3 regions of the Ensifer sp. SSB1 genome follow, and region 3 is predicted to be linked to each of the others. Evidence: predicted binding sites of a transcription regulator. Region 3 holds the regulator's gene; each other region holds the start of a gene.
The links. Region 3 encodes LexA, which represses DNA repair genes until DNA is damaged. Its sites were predicted from a motif close to TGTTCNNNNTGTGTTCNG; they were not measured.
Positions count from the first base shown of each region.

Region 1: the regulator LexA is predicted to act here: its motif matches at 3,732-3,749, upstream of I8N66_RS00715 (DNA recombination protein RmuC).
Region 2: the regulator LexA is predicted to act here: its motif matches at 4,024-4,041, upstream of I8N66_RS06540 (ribonuclease).

Region 1 covers NZ_JAEPRP010000002.1:43,684-49,332, forward strand. The annotation lists gene I8N66_RS00705 (methyl-accepting chemotaxis protein) at 1-1,149, opposite strand, end outside; gene I8N66_RS00710 (ribokinase) at 1,555-2,454, opposite strand; gene I8N66_RS00715 (DNA recombination protein RmuC) at 2,506-3,699, opposite strand; gene def (peptide deformylase) at 3,851-4,375, shown strand; gene fmt (methionyl-tRNA formyltransferase) at 4,539-5,474, shown strand; gene truA (tRNA pseudouridine(38-40) synthase TruA) at 5,474-5,649, shown strand, end outside.
Region 2 covers NZ_JAEPRP010000017.1:17,864-23,512, reverse strand. The annotation lists gene metF (methylenetetrahydrofolate reductase [NAD(P)H]) at 1-49, opposite strand, end outside; gene I8N66_RS06550 (metalloregulator ArsR/SmtB family transcription factor) at 52-1,071, opposite strand; gene ettA (energy-dependent translational throttle protein EttA) at 1,410-3,059, opposite strand; gene I8N66_RS06540 (ribonuclease) at 3,228-4,010, opposite strand; gene I8N66_RS06535 (alpha/beta hydrolase) at 4,196-5,131, shown strand; gene I8N66_RS06530 (DMT family transporter) at 5,143-5,649, shown strand, end outside.
Region 3 covers NZ_JAEPRP010000040.1:20,628-26,276, reverse strand. The annotation lists gene I8N66_RS12580 (hypothetical protein) at 1-148, shown strand, start outside; gene I8N66_RS12575 (thermonuclease family protein) at 336-1,058, shown strand; gene I8N66_RS12570 (isoprenylcysteine carboxylmethyltransferase family protein) at 1,287-2,075, opposite strand; gene I8N66_RS12565 (hypothetical protein) at 2,074-2,430, shown strand; tRNA gene I8N66_RS12560 (tRNA-Cys) at 2,674-2,747, opposite strand; gene I8N66_RS12555 (hypothetical protein) at 3,131-3,463, shown strand; gene lexA (transcriptional repressor LexA) at 3,548-4,273, opposite strand; gene I8N66_RS12545 (hypothetical protein) at 4,499-4,750, opposite strand; gene I8N66_RS12540 (hypothetical protein) at 5,119-5,535, shown strand.

The DNA.
Region 1 (5,649 bases), on a different contig from region 3:
CGCCTTGGCGACTTCGCCGGTTTCGTCGGAGCGGTCCTGGCCGGCAATCGCCTTGGTGTAGTCGCCGTGGCTGAGGTTGGCGACGTCCTTGACCAGCGCCGCGAGAGGCTTCTGCACGAAACCACGGACAGCGAGATAGAGACCGAGCAGCACGGCGCCGAGTACGACGAGGCCGCCGACGATCATCATGTAGGTCTGGTCCTTGACCGGGGCATTGATCGCGGTGCGCGGCACGTCGACGAGCACGACCCAGTTGGTGTTCACGCCCGAGAGGGTGAACGGATAGACGAGACGGTCGAAGGGCTCGTTGCCATCATAGGAAAGGTTGGAGATGATGCCCGGCTTGCCGGAGGCAAGCGCATTCTTGACGACATCGTTGCCTTCGCCGTCATATTCCTTGAGCAGGAGTTCCGGGATCGGCGCCACCAGCCACTTGCCGCTCTGCGACAGGAGGTAGACGCGGCCAGTGTCGAAGGGCTTCAGCTTCGCCAGGCCATCGCCGAGCGAGGCGAGCGAAATGTCGACGCCGGTAACACCCAGAAGCTTGCCGCCGGACATGACCGGATAGGCGATCGAGCTCATTGCGGTCGGAACGTCGGTGTCCTGCGCGGTGTAGGGCTGGGTGATCGCGCCCTTGCCGCTTGTTGCAGCGAGTTTGTACCACTCGGCCGCGTAGTCGGCGCCGAAAGTGGAGTACTGGATTTCGTTGGTGCGGCTCTTCGACCAGTAGGGCGTGAAGATGCCCTTGTCGTTACCGCCCAGTTCCTTGTTGTTGACGACGTCCTCCTGACGGCCGTCGAAGGCCTTGGGCTCCTCCGCGAACCAGCTGCCGAAGGCAAACGGGTTCTGCTCGAGGTTCGCCCTGAGGATATTGATCACCCCGGTGCGCTCCAGCGACTTTTCGGCATGCGCGCGGCCAAGAATGCCGGCCATCGAGCGCGCTGCACTTGCAAGCTCGCCGATGTCGCCGGCGATGTCCGAGGCGATTGCCCGGGCTTCACCGCTTGCCTGTTCGAGGACCAGCGTTTCGACGCGATCCTGGGTCTGGGAGATAAGAACGAAATTCGAAGCGAGCAGGACTAGTGCGATCGTGCCGCCTGTCACCGCGATCAGTTTGGTCGCCAGCGATTTGGCTTGGAACTTGAACATGAAATCCTCACGTGCTGGGAGGTCCGCAGGCTTTCACCTGCGGTGGACGCATTTCGCAATGGGGGTGAACTCCATCATGGAGCGTCAGATGCCGACCGGCATGTCGGAGGCAACCGGGTCATTTTCGACCGGCTCTCTCAGGGTCCTGAATAGACTGGAGATTCTTAAGATAGGGCCAACGCGGACGCTGTTTTACCGATCGCTTTGATAAAATTGCGCGCAAAGTTTTATCTCCGCGACATCGCCTGTCCGGATTGCGCAAACGCTGATTTCAAGGGCTGGAGATGGCCGAGCGCCAGAGCGTGGCAGGAAGAAAGTGCGGGCGCGTTTCGCCCGCACTCGGCTTGGTTTTCGCCGAGCATTCGCATTGTGGGTCCGGTCGATCCGGCCCAGACGCGTTACGAACTAAAGGCGTGATGCCACTTCCGTGGCAAGCGGGATCGAAGGTTGCGCGCCGCGCTTGAGGCAGGCGAGCGAACCGGCAACTGCGGCACGGCGCAACGCATCGGGGAAGGCAATGCCGGCATCCAAGCTGGCCGCGAGATAGCCACAGAAGGTGTCGCCGGCGCCGACCGTATCCACCGGTTCGATCTTCAGGCCCTTGGCACGCTGGATTTCGCCCTCGTGCACCGCGACGACGCCATCGGCGCCAAGCGTGACGATGACAGTCTGTCCGGTCTCCGCATGGAGAGCCTTCATCGCGTCTTCGCGCTCCGCACTGCTGATGCCGCTCTTGCCGGCCAGCAGCTCGAATTCGGTCTCGTTGGCAATGACGATATCGGCCATGCGACCGAGACGTGCCGCATCCGGCGTCAGCGGCGCGATGTTGATGACCGAACGCACGCCCTTCTGTTTGGCTGCGTTCAAGGCCCTCTCGACGGATGCCGCCGGAATTTCGAGTTGCAGCATCAACGTGTCGCCAGGCTTCATGCCGTCGACGGCCTTCACCGCATCGGCCTCGTCGACGGTCGCATTGGCGCTCGCGACCACGACGATGACGTTTTCGCCGTCACCACCGACGAGGATATGCGCGGTGCCGGTCGGCTCATCTACCGTCTTGGTCAGCGACATGTCCGTGCCGGCACCCTTCAAGAGTTCCAGGGCACCTTCGGCGAAGCTGTCGGCCCCGATCGCACCCGCCATCTGCACTGTCGCTCCGGCACGTCGTGCGGCCAGGGCCTGGTTTGCGCCCTTGCCGCCGGCGGCGGTCGAAAAGCCCGTTCCGGCGACGGTCTCGCCCGGCTTCGGAAGGCGTGCGGTCGTGGCGATCAGGTCCATGTTGATGGACCCAAAAACAGTGATCATGTGAAAATTTCCCGTCGGATTGCAGAGTGGGCCGGAGAGTGCCCGAGAGCCTCAGTCCTCGTCAACCACCCGCAGGCGCAATTGCCCCACCCGGTTGTCGACGGCAGCGCGCGGGTCGGTCGTTTCCTGCGTGCCGCCTTCGGCCTCGAGTTCGAGCGCCTCGATCTTTGCGCCGCGCCGGGTAAGCTTGCTCGATGAGATCAGAATGTCCTCGACGTCTTTCTGGCTCATGGCGAAATGGCCCTGGAGCTTGCGCACGCGCTCGTCGAGACGGCCGAGATCCTCCATCAATCTGGCGACTTCGCCCTGGATCAGATGCGCCTGCTCACGCATGCGCGCATCCTTGAGGATCGCCTGAATCACCTGGATCGACAGCAGGAGCAGGGAAGGGGAAACGATGACGATCCGCTGGCGGTGTGCCTTCTGTACGATCGCTTCGAAATGCTCGTGGATTTCGGCGAAGATCGATTCGGACGGCACGAAGAGGAACGCGGTGTCCTGCGTCTCTCCGGAGATCAGATATTTGCTGGCGATATCGCGCACATGCGTTTCCATGTCGCGGCGGAAAAGCTGGGCGATCTGCTGGCGGCGTTCGGCATCCGGTGCGTCACGCATCGCGTTCCAGGCTTCCAGCGGAAACTTGGCGTCGATGACGAGCGGCGGCTGGCCGTTCGGCATGCGGATCGTGCAGTCGGGTCGTGCACCGTTCGACAGCGTCGTCTGGAAGGCGAAGGCGCCCATAGGCAGCCCGTCGGCGATGATCGCTTCCATGCGCGACTGGCCGAAGGCGCCGCGCGTCTGCTTGTTGGAAAGGATTGCCTGCAGCCCGGCCATGTCCTTGGCCAGCGACTGGATGTTGTTCTGGGCGTTGTCGATGACCGCCAGCCGTTCCTGCAGCCGCCTGAGGTTTTCGTGCGTCGCCTTGGTCTGTTCGGTGATCGAGGCGCCGATGCGATGGGTCATGCCGTCGATGCGCTGGCTGAGCGTCTGGTTGAGTTCTGCCTGCCGCGCGCCGAAGACCTCGGCCATGGCGGCGACCCGCCCTTGCATCTCCGTCTGGGCGGCGAGCAGCATTGCCATCTGCTCCTGCCGCTCCTCGTCGCCGTTGTCCCGTCGCCGCGAAAGCGCCATCAAAATTGCAACGACGACCACCAGGCCGACGGCAATCGCGAGATGGCCAAGGGTGATCGGCAAGGTGCCGATGAAAAACAGCGGCTGGGCGAAGGGAAGAGGCGCAGGTTCCATGCGCCAAACCTAACAGATTCTTTGGTTATGTGTAGATCAAAACAAGAACATTTGCGCCGTGCAGTTAACGCCGGCCCGTCCAGGAAAGGCTGCCGAAGGTGGCAAGCCAATTTCCTTGCACGCCGATGGAAAGATCGGCTATGGGAGCAGCATGACGATCAAGCCGCTTATCATCCTTCCCGATCCTGTGCTTCGCCAGGTTTCCACGCCGATCGAAACCGTCGACGCGGACGTCCGCCGTCTGGCCGACGACATGCTCGAAACCATGTACGATGCCCCCGGCATCGGCCTTGCCGCGATCCAGATCGGTGTCGCCAGGCGCATGCTGGTGCTCGACGTTTCGAAAGAGGGCGACGAGAAGACGCCGCTCGTCTTCATCAATCCCGAGATCGTCGCTTCGTCCGAAACCTATTCGGTCTACGAGGAAGGCTGCCTGTCGATCCCGGATTACTACGCCGAGGTCGAGCGCCCCGCGTCGATCACCGTCAAGCATCTCGACCGTGACGGCAAGCAGCAGACGATCGAAGCCGACGGCCTGCTCGCCACCTGCCTGCAGCACGAGATCGATCACCTGAACGGCGTGTTGTTCATCGATCACATCTCCAAGCTCAAGCGCGACATGGTGATCCGCAAGTTCACCAAGGCCGCCAAGACGCGCGGCGCCAAGGCGATCTGAGCTTCGATCGCACAAGCGGTCGCGAACAGATCGCGCGAACGGCTGAATTTGACTCCAGGAAAAGCGTGAAACGGTTTTCCTCCCGGGGTTGCCCTGTTTCAGAGAATGAGATCATTTCGCCGTTTCCCCGCATGAAGTGATCTGAGAGGACGGAGTTACCGCCTTGTCGCTTCGCATCATCTTCATGGGTACGCCGGAATTTTCCGTGCCGACGCTGGCAGCGCTCGCGGAAGCCGGTCACCAGATCGTTGCCGCCTATACGCAGCCGCCACGGCCCGGTGGTCGCCGCGGGCTCGATCTGCAGAAGTCGCCGGTGCACCAGGCAGCTGAACTGCTCGGCATTCCCGTGCTGACGCCGCTAAACTTCAAGGACGAGGCGGATCGCCAGACCTTCAGTGATTTCGACGCCGACGTCGCCGTCGTCGTCGCCTATGGCCTGCTTCTGCCCGAGGCCATCCTCACGGGCACCAAGCTCGGCTGCTACAATGGCCACGCCTCGCTGCTGCCACGCTGGCGCGGTGCCGCACCCATCCAGCGCGCGATCATGGCCGGCGATCATGAGACCGGCATGATGGTGATGAAGATGGAAAAGGGACTCGATACGGGCCCGGTCGCTCTCACCAAGACGGTCCAGATCGGCGAGACGATGACCGGTGGCGAGCTGCACGACCGACTGATGCAGATTGGCGCCAGCCTGATGCGGGAAGCGATGGCGAAGCTCGAGGCCGACGATCTGCCGCTGACGGTCCAGGCCGAGGATGGTGTCGTCTACGCCCAGAAGATCAGCAAGGCGGAAACCCGCATCGACTTCGCCCGTCCTTCACGCGAGGTGCATGATCATATCCGCGGCCTGTCGCCGTTCCCGGGCGCCTGGTTTGAGCTCGAAATCGCCGGCAAGCCGGAGCGCATCAAGGTGCTGAACTCGCAGCCCGCTTCCGGCACGGGTGAGGCCGGAACGGTGCTCGCCGATAGCCTGACGATCGCCTGCGGCGAAGGCGCGGTTCGGCTGACCCGCCTGCAGCGCGCCGGCGGCAAGGCGCTCGGAGCGGCCGACTTCCTGCGCGGAACACCGGTTGCGCCCGGCACGAGGGTCGGCTGATGCCGCGGTTCAAGCTGACCGTCGAGTATGACGGCTCGGACTATGTCGGCTGGCAGCGGCAGGACAATGGCGAGTCCGTGCAAGGGGCGATCGAAAAGGCGATCCTGTCTCTGACCGGCGAGACCGTTTCGATCCGTGGCGCCGGCCGCACCGATTCCGGCGTGCACGCCAGCGG
Region 2 (5,649 bases), on a different contig from region 3:
AGAGCCTCAGATTGCCGCGCTCGGCCGGATAAAGCGTCTGTGCCGTCATTCTCAAACTCCCCCTGCATGGATGCGCGGCCGCGGCGTTTCATTCTCATTCACGGCGCGCCGGTCGCGCGCCAGCCAGATCGTCACCGTCAGCTTTTCTTCCTCGGCGCCTTCCGGCGAAAGATCCGTGGTTTTCTCGAGCACCAGGCCAGCCTTGGCGAGCCAATCGGCGATCACCTGGTGCGAGAAACCGAGGCGCGCATGCGCATGTTCGTCGCGCAGATGCTCGAGCCCGTGCGGCGCGAAGTCGATGATGACCAGCCGGCCACCCGGCATCAGCATGCGCGCAGCTTCCGCGATCGCCGCCTCCGGCTCGTCGAGGAAATGCAGCACCTGGTGAATGGTGACGAGATCAAAGGCCTGCCCGTCGAGCGGCAGATTGAAAATGTCGCCGTGGCGGATCGAGGCCTTGGTGATGCCGGCACGATCGAGATTGGAGCGCGCAACGGCAAGCATGTCGCGGCTGGCGTCAACGCCGACGCCGCGGCGGTAGAGCCCTTCAAACAGCTGCAGGATGCGCCCGGTACCGGTACCAAGGTCAAGCAGGCTCTCGACCGGCTCGTCGCCGACCATCTCGCGCAGCTTCGCCTCGACGTCGCGCTCGCTGACATGCAGGCGGCGAAGCTCGTCCCAGCCGGCGGCGTTGCGGCTGAAATAGGCCTGTGCCTTTTCGGCCCTCGCCTTCTTGAGCGTCGTCAGCCGCGCCGCATCGCGCGAAAGCACCGCGTCGTCGGCGGATGCTGCCGCCAGCATGGCGCGAACGAGCCCGACGCGCGCGCCGTCCTGTCTCAGGCGGAAATAGGCCCAGGCGCCTTCCTGATAACGATCGATGAGCTCGACCTCGGCAAGCAGCTTCAGGTGCCGCGAAATACGCGGCTGCGACTGCCCGAGAATTTCGGTAAGATCGGTAACGGTGAGATCACCCGCGGCGAGCAAAGCGACGAGACGCATGCGGGTCGGCTCTCCCGCCGCCTTCAGCACGTCCACCAGCGCATCCAGACCCAGTTCTCTCTGAGCAGCCATCGCGATCCCCATCAACACATAAAGATATGTTTATGTGATTTGCGAGATCGGCGCAAGCGGATTTGCGTGGAAAGGCCGAACAATGGCGCGCACAAGACAGGCTTTGCGCTCGGGGGCGCGTGCGCCGCAAGCGACGCGTTCAACGGCGCATCGCTGGGTCCCAGCCGCGCTATTTCAATCCGTTCTCGATTTTGCTGGGCGCCTGCGCCGTCCGAGCGGCAAAGGAAAACGGGCGAAGCCTGCGCTTCGCCCGTTTCGTGAAGTCAAGTTGCACCGCCTGTTTGCGCGAGCGGTTGCGAGGCAATGGGCGCCGCACACATGGCGGCGACGATCACAGATCAGCGCGTCAGGCGCTTGTAGGTGACGCGCTTCGGGTTGACCGAGTCCGGGCCGAGGCGGCGGATCTTGTCCTTCTCGTAGTCTTCGAAGTTGCCTTCGAACCACTCGACCTGGCTGTCGCCTTCAAAGGCGAGGATATGCGTTGCCAGGCGGTCGAGGAACATGCGGTCGTGGCTGATGATGACGGCGCAGCCGGCGAAGTTTTCGAGCGCCACTTCGAGTGCCGCCAGCGTCTCGGTGTCGAGGTCGTTCGTCGGTTCGTCGAGCAGCAGGACGTTGCCGCCGGCCTTCAGCATCTTGGCGAGGTGAACGCGGTTGCGCTGACCACCCGAGAGGTTGCCGACCTTCTGCTGCTGGTCGCCGCCCTTGAAGTTGAAGGTCGAGCAATAGGCGCGCGAGTTCATCTCGTGCTTGCCGAGCTTGATGACTTCGGCGCCGCCGGAGATTTCTTCCCAGACGGTCTTGTTGCCGTCGAGCGCGTCGCGGCTCTGGTCGACATAGCCGAGATGCACGGTCTCGCCGATGCGGATCGAGCCGCTGTCGGGCTGCTCCTGGCCGGTGATCATGCGGAAGAGCGTCGTCTTACCGGCGCCGTTCGGGCCGATGATGCCGACGATGCCGCCCGGCGGCAGCTTCAGCGACAGGCCGTCGATCAGCAGGCGATCGCCATAGCCCTTGGTAACGCCTTCCATCTCGATGACCACCTGGCCGAGACGTTCGCCGACCGGGATGATGATCTGCGCGTCACCGGGGCGCTGGTTTTCCGCCGCGTTGACCAGTTCGTCATAGGAGCGGATACGCGCCTTGGACTTGGCCTGACGGGCCTTGGGGCTGGATGCGATCCACTCCTGTTCGCGGGCGATCGCCTTCTGGCGGGAAGCCTCTTCGCGGCCTTCCTGCTGCATGCGCTTGGCCTTGGCAACGAGATAGGCCGAGTAGTTGCCTTCGTAGGGAATGCTGCGGCCGCGGTCGAGCTCGAGGATCCAGCCGGTGACGTTGTCGAGGAAGTAGCGGTCGTGGGTGATCATCAGCACGGCGCCCGGATATTCGCGCAGGTGCTTTTCGAGCCAGGCGATCGTTTCGGCGTCGAGGTGGTTGGTCGGTTCGTCGAGCAGCAGCAGGTCCGGCTGCGACAGCAGCAGCTTGCAGAGCGCGACACGGCGTTTTTCACCGCCCGAGAGATTGGTCACTTCCGCGTCGCCCGGCGGGCAGCGCAACGCTTCCATGGCCATTTCGACCTGGCTTTCCAGATCCCAGAGGTTCTGGCTGTCGATGATGTCCTGGAGCTTGGCGCCCTCTTCCGCCGTCTCGTCGGAATAGTTCATCATCAGTTCGTTGTAGCGGTCGACGATCGCCTTCTTCTTGGCGACGCCTTCCATGGCGTTTTCAAGCACGGTCTTCGTCGGATCGAGCTGCGGCTCCTGCGGCAGGTAGCCGACCGTCGCGCCTTCGGCGACCCAGGCTTCGCCGGTGAATTCCTTGTCGAGGCCGGCCATGATCCTGAGCACCGTCGACTTACCGGCGCCGTTCGGGCCGAGGATACCGATCTTTGCATCCGGGTAGAACGACAGATGAACGTTCTCGAGAACCTTCTTCGCGCCGTAGGACTTATTAAGTCCGGCCATATGATAGATGAACTGACGTGCCATGAGGGAATGCTCCGCAGGGAAAGGAAATTTGCCCGCTATGTAGGCGAATTATAGGAAGGGGGCAATGAGCAAAGGCGTTCGCCCCGGCTTGCCCCCCCAACCTATCCCTTGCGGCTGCCCTGCATCGAAAGCGCTCTCACGGCCGAAGTACGGTGCTTTCGAGGTGGGTCAGCTACGCCCGGCCGTATCGGCAATGCCCTTGGCACATTTGAACTCGGTCGGCCCCGCCGCCTGGATCAGCGGCGCCAGGCTCGACGCCTTCAGGACGTCGCCGGTCAGCCCGATCGTCAGCCCGGTGATGACGCTGCGGCCCTGGACCGTCTGGCAGCGCATGCGCACCCGATCCCCCGCACCAGCGCCGAAGCTCTGGTCAAAGGCCTGCTTGACCGTCGCCTCGTCGAGCTCGGAACCGATGCGCTGGCGAAACAATGCGCCGACCGCCGAGCGATTGAGCTCCTCCAGCATGCGCAGCTGCACCGAGAAATAGTCGTCGACCGAACCACTCTGGCAAGTACCGCTCATCAGCCACTGGTGCCGGTCGAGCCCGGATTGAACGCCCGGCATGGCGATGAGCAACCGCGCTGCCGTGTCATCGGCCATGGCAAGTTTCGGCAGTTCCAGCCAGCTGCCCTTGCGGTCCTTCGCGCGCACCTCGGCCGCTACACCGCAATAGCTCTTGCGCAGCGGCCAAAGACCATGCAGCGAGAGGTTGGTCGCGTCGAACCGCTCCGCCGTCTGGCTCTCGCATTCCTTGCGCTGCGGCCTCGTTTCGCAGAAGCCCGGCTGCCAGCTCACCGCCAGAACGTACTCCGTGCGGCCGGTCGCGTCTTTGGCGGCTCCTTGATCCGACATTTCCTCGCCGGCAGCAAAGGCGGCCGGCGCAAGAAACAGCGCCAATGCCGCCAGCATTCCTGCCATCGGACCCGATATCGCCTTACAGAAACTAACCATGATATCCTCCTGCGGAAACAAAACAGGAACGAATATCGCTCAAAACGGGAAAATTGCAACTCTTAATTAAGATGAGCGCACATTCGCTTGTGACCTCATGCGCAACGAGCAACAAGCGGCGATTGCCTTTGCCTTGCAAATCGATTTGATATCGGATTGGTCTGTCGTTGTAGCCGGGGGAAATCGTGTTCGGGCAGGTGAAGACACATCAAAGCCCGACCGGAGCCACCTTGAGCTGGCGCCATTTCCCCGCGACCGCCGACGCCCGCGGCATCCTCCTCATTAGCCACGGCCTTGCCGAACACTCAGGCCGCTACGCCCGCTTTGCCGAGGCCATGGCTGCGCACGGCTTCCACGTCTACGCCCACGACCATCGCGGCCACGGTGCGACGCGCGCGCCGGACGCACCGCTCGGCATGTTTTCGAGCCGCGAGGGGCTCGACAAGGTCTTCGCCGATATAAGGGCCATTCGCGCAATCGCGACGGGCACCCATCCGGATCTGCCGGTCGTCCTTTTCGGCCATTCCATGGGCGGGCTGATTGCGCTCAACGCTGCCGAGGCCGATCCCGGCCTCTATGACGCGCTCGCCGTCTGGAATTCCAATTTTCGTCCCGGCCTTGCCGGCCGCGGCGGCCAGGTCATCCTGAAGGTCGAGAAGGCGCTGAAGGGTTCTGACGTGCCGAGCCCGCTGCTGACCAAGCTCACCTTCGGCATGTGGGGCGACGCGATCAAGGATCGCAAGACCGATCTCGACTGGTTGTCGCGCGACGATGCCGAGGTGGCTAAATACGCCGCTGACCCGCTCTGCGGCTTCGATGCGACCGTCTCGCTCTGGCTCGATCTCTTCCGCCTGTCCTTCGGCGGCGCCCGGCCCGACCGGCTGGCGCGGCTTCGGAAAGACCTGCCCATCCACCTCGTCGGCGGCAGCGCCGACCCGTCGACCGAGATGGGCAGTGCCGTCCGCTGGCTCGGCGCCAGGATGAAAGCCGCCGGCCTGAGCAACGTCACCGTCACCGTCTATGACGGCATGCGCCACGAAACCCTGAATGAAATCGGCCGGGAACAGGCGACGGCAGACTTTGCCGCCTGGTGCCTGCGCGCCATCGCAGGCAAGCGCTGACCGGAAATATCATGGCCGACATGTCCCTTCCCAAGATCGCCACGGACTACAACCGCATCTCCTTCGGGCTGACGCTGATGGTGATTGCGGTGCTGCTTTCGCCGCTGATCGACATCTTTGCAAAGCTGGCGATCGCGACCGTGCCCTCGGCCGAAATCACCGCCGTGCGCTTCGTGCTGCAGGTCGTCTTCATCCTGCCGATCGCGCTGGTGCGGGGCAGCCTCTTCGATCTCACCTGGCGCAAGACCGGCCTGCATGCGCTGCGCGGCGGCCTGCTCGTTGTATCGATGCTCTCCTTCATCACCACGCTGAAAGTGATGGAAGTCGCCGATGCGATCGCGATCTTCTTCGTCGAGCCGATCATCTTGACGATCCTCGGCAGCATCTTCCTGAAGGAGACCATCGGCTGGCGGCGTTACACCGCCTGCGGCGTCGGCTTCTTCGGCGCGCTGCTCGTCATCCAGCCGAGCATGCAGGAAGTCGGGCCGATCGCGCTTCTGCCCATCGTCGCCGCCTTC
Region 3 (5,649 bases):
CTTTCTGCCGGTGCTCGGCTTCTGGATGATACCGCTGGGCCTCATCGTTCTTTCGCACGATCTCCCATCCGTCCGCCGCCGCCGCCGCCGTCTGGCAGTCTGGTGGGCGCGTTGGCGCGGGCGGGCAAACTCGTCGAAGGGGTCGTGAGCCAAAATTCGTCGCGTCCGTCTCTCGGTGGCCGTCTTCGTCAACGCCGAACCGCACCGACCTGTCTAGTTCGATTCTCCTGCCACTTGATTCTTTCCGAGCCTGCATCTGGCTATTGAGGGGCTGCCGAAAACTTTTCGGCAACGCATCAAACGCATAATGCGGTCGCGAATCAGGATGAGGACGCATGGCCAAAGCCACTACGAAACGTCGAAGCAGGAATTCCGGCCGGAGCAAGGGCAAGCAAGGCGGTATGGCGCCGTGGTATCTGGCCGCCGCGGTTATCGTCGGTGGCGTAGTCGCCTATGATCATCGCGCCGAACTGAAGCACTGGCCGGTGGTATCGGATGTGGTGGCGTTCACGTCCCGTCATGATTCGAAGCCGAAGCCCGCACGTGTCGCCCAGAAAGCGGACGGGCGTCCCGCGCAGCAAGCGGAGAAGCAAAAGCCAACCCCCGTGACAAGAGTTGCGCTTGCAGCTCCCGTGCCGTCGGTGGACGTCGGCGCGAACGCGCCGACACCCGCGGTGCGGCCGAATGAGGAAGTCAAAACGGCATCGATCCGCACGGATCAGTTTTATTTCTGTGGGATTCGCAACGACAACTGCGTGATCGACGGCGCCACTTTCCTCTACCACGGAGACACGATCCGCGTGGCGGACGTCGATGCACCGCGTATTCGCCAGGCAAGCTGCGACAAGGAACGTTCGCGCGGCTTTTACGCCAAGCAGCGCCTGCGCGAACTGCTGAACGCAGGTGACTTCAGGCTGGAAACGGCGAACAGTCGTCAGGACGCCAAGGCCGGTGAAAAGCTGCGGCTGGTCACTCGCGGCGATCAATCCATCGGACGCGTCCTCGTAAACGAGGGACTGGTGCGGCCGTGGACGGGACACACGACGCCCTGGTGCTGAGGCCGATATTTACAGAACCGCAATGCCTTCGAAGGAAGACATTGCCGCAGCACGCTTGACCAATGTGGTGATTTTTCGGAGGCCGCAGCTCACGCGGTGGTGGTGTGCTGATGGCCTTCTGACTGGATCCCGCATGTCTCGCCGATCCGCCCCCTCAACCGGTTATGGCGGCAACGGCTCCGGCGTCGTGTTCATCCGGTATCAGTACGAGCAAATCCCACCTTGGCTTCACTGTGCTGATCGCAGCTTACCCGCGTTCATGAACGGAAGAATGCGCGGGACGTCGAGTGCATAGGCGCCATAACTGGGGAACGCGGTCTGCAATACTCGTTCCTCGTTGATCATTCTGCGAATTTGCAGCAGCCACTGGACACCCCCAAGAAGTACCGACCAGACAGAAAGATTGAGGACGATCAAGCCGATGATGGCGATCTCTTCCGTTAGATAGAGCGGGTGGCGAACAACCGAGTAGGGGCCGCCCGTTATCAAGGTCCGGGCCTCCGGCATGATGCTGAAGGCGCGACCGAGCCAGAAAAGAACGAAGGCTGACGAAACCATCCCGACCACGATCATAGCCGTGCCGGCCATTTGAAGCGCCAAGCCTGTATCGGCGGGCTCGGGCAAGTATGCGATCAGCCCGAGAAGAAATGTTCCTGCCATCGCGGTCAAATAGGGCTCGAAGCCAGTGGCTGCTTTGATCGGGGGCAAGCGCGTAATGGCTACCACGCAGACCATTCCGAGGAATAGGACGGTGGCGGCGGTTGAAGTCAACGCCAAGACGTCAGCCGACTGCCATTCGTCTTTCACCACGATTTGCGCGGCGTGAACGATGCGCCGCAACATCGCGATTGCGAAATACGCGCAGATACCGAATCTGCCGATGATGTCGGCGAAGAGCAACGTTCTACCCTTCAGCATCCAAAATACCTCCCCCTCGATCGCCGGTAAGAATGCCACGGTTGCGAGCGGCTTCAAGCGTAACTTTAGAAGTTGCTTAATTCGGAAGGTCGACGCCATGTTGTGGCCGCCGCAGCACGACTATGTTTTGTTGGCCACGATGTCGAAATACGTCGTCGACGGATTTATGCGTTCTTTGAAGGGTTTGGTGTGTGGGAGCTCTTTCCGCGCCACGTCCAAGTTCGACAAGGGGCCGCGCCTCTTTAGGGGCGGCAGACAGCATCGGGAGTACGTGCTGAGCCTCGAAAAGATCGGCGAGATTGTCGTCAGAATCGCGCTCGCCGAGATCGATGCGAGGGACGAGCGCTTCTTGCAGAAGGCGATGAAGTGGCAGCGACCGATCCCGTCGCGACCCTCATGGACGCTCACAGGGCGGCCCGGAGGGCGCTATGACAGCCTTCCGCAGAGACGGTGACCTGCGACGTGTTCGTAGGCGGCGCGAAGGAGAAGCGGGGTTCAAGCACCTGCAGCTGGTGAGCGGGTTTCTGGCTCAGGATTCGCTGTGAACATGTCGCATTTCATGTCGTATGGATCCGCCGTCGCCGCGTGGAAGTGCAGGGAAAGCAAGGGAATCTCGTAGCAACATCGCGTTACGCGGAAGCGGTGTTTTTCCGCTTCGCGACGACTGCAACATATTGATTATATTGGTGAATATATTTGGAGGCCTCGCCCGGAATTGAACCGGGGTACAAGGATTTGCAGTCCTCTGCGTCACCACTCCGCCACGAGGCCTCACGGCTCGGATAACCGAGCGTTGGCGGGGATTTAGAATGATTGCAGAAAATCCGCAAGAGGCATTTTCGGAAAAAGCACAAAGCGAATTTGCGGTTCGGGCGCTTTCCACAGGCAGAACGTCTGGCAATGTCGATTGCTCCTGCCCAGCGTGCAGCAATGCTTCAAGAGGAGGTCGGAACGATTGCCTTCCTCAGCTTACTCCGGGTTGAGACACCTGGGAGCTTTCGCTCAGGCGTGCCACACGCCCGCACAAGCCACGTCTTCTAAATCCCCTGCGGATCTTATCGCTTCGGTGAAATCGGCAGAGGGGGAACGATGACTCCGCTGACATCAGCCGCATCGGTAGCGTCCGTCATCATCAAGCGGAGGCAATGGCTTATATGAAAACGAAACTTGTCCTGACGGCCTTGGCCCTCTTTGCTGCGACCACATTCGAGGCGCGGGCAGAGGACCTAGTTTTCAAGCTGAAGAACAACACAAATGCAGTTCTGACTAACTTCTACACGTCGCCGGTGGGCGTCAACGAGTGGGAAGACGATGTATTCGGCCGGCAGGTTCTGAACCCCGGCGAGAACATGGAGATCACCATCGCTGACGGTCGGGATGTCTGCAAGTACGACATGCGCTTCGAATTCGAAGAGGACTCGGGCCTCGATACGACCGAAGATACGCAGGACCTTTGCGAACTCGGTGAATACACGATCCACGAGTAAGCGGCGCGTTATCGGATAAACAAGAAGAGCCTCGCTACCCCAAGCGGCAGCGAGGCTCTTCAGAGCGCCGATTTTTTCTGGAGGTCAATGGTAGCGGCGGATCAGCCCAACGAGCTTGCCCTGGATCTTCACACGATCAGGCCCGAAGATCCGGGTCTCGTAGGCAGGGTTTGCGGCTTCGAGCGCGATCGACGCGCCCTTGCGACGGAAACGCTTCAGCGTCGCTTCCTCGTCATCCACGAGCGCCACGATGATATCGCCGGGGTTGGCTGTATTGCCATTTCGGATGATCACGGTGTCGCCGTCGAAGATGCCGGCTTCGATCATCGAGTCGCCCTTGACTTCGAGGGCGTAGTGTTCGCCGTTCCCGATCATATCGAGTGGAACGGTGATGTCGTGCGTGTTGTTCTGGATCGCCGAGATCGGCACACCGGCAGCGATGCGGCCCATGACCGGCACGGAAACCGATGTGTTTTCGGCCACTGGCGCCGGCTTCGGTGGTGCGGCAGGGGCTGCCGCCGGCGGCTTGCCGAGGCTTCCCTCGATCACGCTCGGCGAGAAGCCGCGACGCGGCTGCTGCTGGCTGGACGCGTAGGATTCCGGAAGCTTGATGACCTCGAGCGCGCGGGCCCGGTTCGGAAGACGGCGAATGAACCCGCGTTCTTCGAGCGCGGTAATCAGACGGTGGATGCCGGACTTCGACGCCAGGTCGAGCGCATCCTTCATTTCATCGAATGATGGCGGGACGCCCGACTCCTTCATGCGTTCGTGAATGAACAGAAGCAATTCCTGTTGCTTGCGGGTCAGCATGGCACGTCGCTCCAGAAGGCGTGAAACAAATCAAGAACAGACACTATCTGTTCCATATGTGTTCTGCAAGTGCCTAAAATTCCGTGAATTCAGTCAATTGGCGCGACTGCGCGTGCCGGTTGGTCACTTTTACGGGAGCAAAGCGGGTTTTGGTGATGATTGTTTGGTTGGAAACGACCGTATTGGACTGCGTCGAGCGAATCGCGAGCGTTCTGATGGCGAGGGTCAGGCCGGCTGCGTGGCGGCGCAGGCGTCTTCGAATTCCTTCACCGTCTCGGCGCTGTTGTCTTCGGGAAGCACCGCGTCCGCCGCATCGGTTGCCACGGGCGTGTCGCCGTCATAGACGAACGACTGGATGTAGAACGCAATGGCGCCCTTCCACACGTTGCGTCCATCAATCTGGTGGCAGGGTACGGCGCTTTCGAAGTCCGTCTGCAGTTCATCGACCGTGGCGGCACTGAGCTTGACGTCAGGCATGTTAGGCGATGCGACTATCGAAGCGAGAAGCAGGGCGGCAAGCACGGTGATCGTCCACTTTGAGGCAAGGGTGGGACTACGGGGCGGTTAACGATGTGAACCGCGCTTTCGTTCCGAAGTCCAGCAAACTTGGCGATCACTCTCATGTGTTCAACAGGTCTTTGAGTTCAGGCTGTGACCGTTTTGCGCCAGAGGTGCGCGGCGGCAAGGCCCTTGATCCTGGTGCGATCGGCCGACCCGCATTCGCATCGGTTGTGCCAGTCAATGTCCTCCCTGTTGGAGTGCACAAATCCCTGTTGTGATCGCGCCGCATTGTCTCGACAGGTTGCAAAAATACGATAACTTTGCGGGGAAAGTGGGGTGGTTGCATGCATAGATTGTCGTTGGCGGTTCTCGGTCTGTTGGTGGCGGCCGGAGCGGCCTCTGCTGAAGAGGGCCGTTCGAATATCTGGAAGCGGATCAACGCCTGGACGGTCGGTTCCGATCTGTCCTTGGGCGGCTCGTGCTACGCGGCGACGAGCTATGACGCCGGCGCGATTCTTCGTATCGGCTTCTATCCAAGGGGATCGGCGAACCTGGCGTTTCTTTCGATCGGCAATGCCACCTGGAAATCGATCGAGCCGCAAAGAGAGTATGACGTTGCCTTGCAGCTCGACCGCGGCCGCCAGTGGCCGGCCGTTGCGTTCGGCGTGGACCTCACGGGTTCGAAGGCTCTGGTCGTCAATTTTTCCAATACCGACTTCTTCACCGAATTCGTTCATGAAGTGCCAGCGGGCCGTGGATGAGATCATTGCCGACGAAGGACGCAAGTCCAAGGAGAAGAAGGCCGATCCGTTCAATGCGCCGGGCGAGAAGCGTTCAGCACGCGACCCGTTCAGCCTCTAGCATTGTCGAAATCC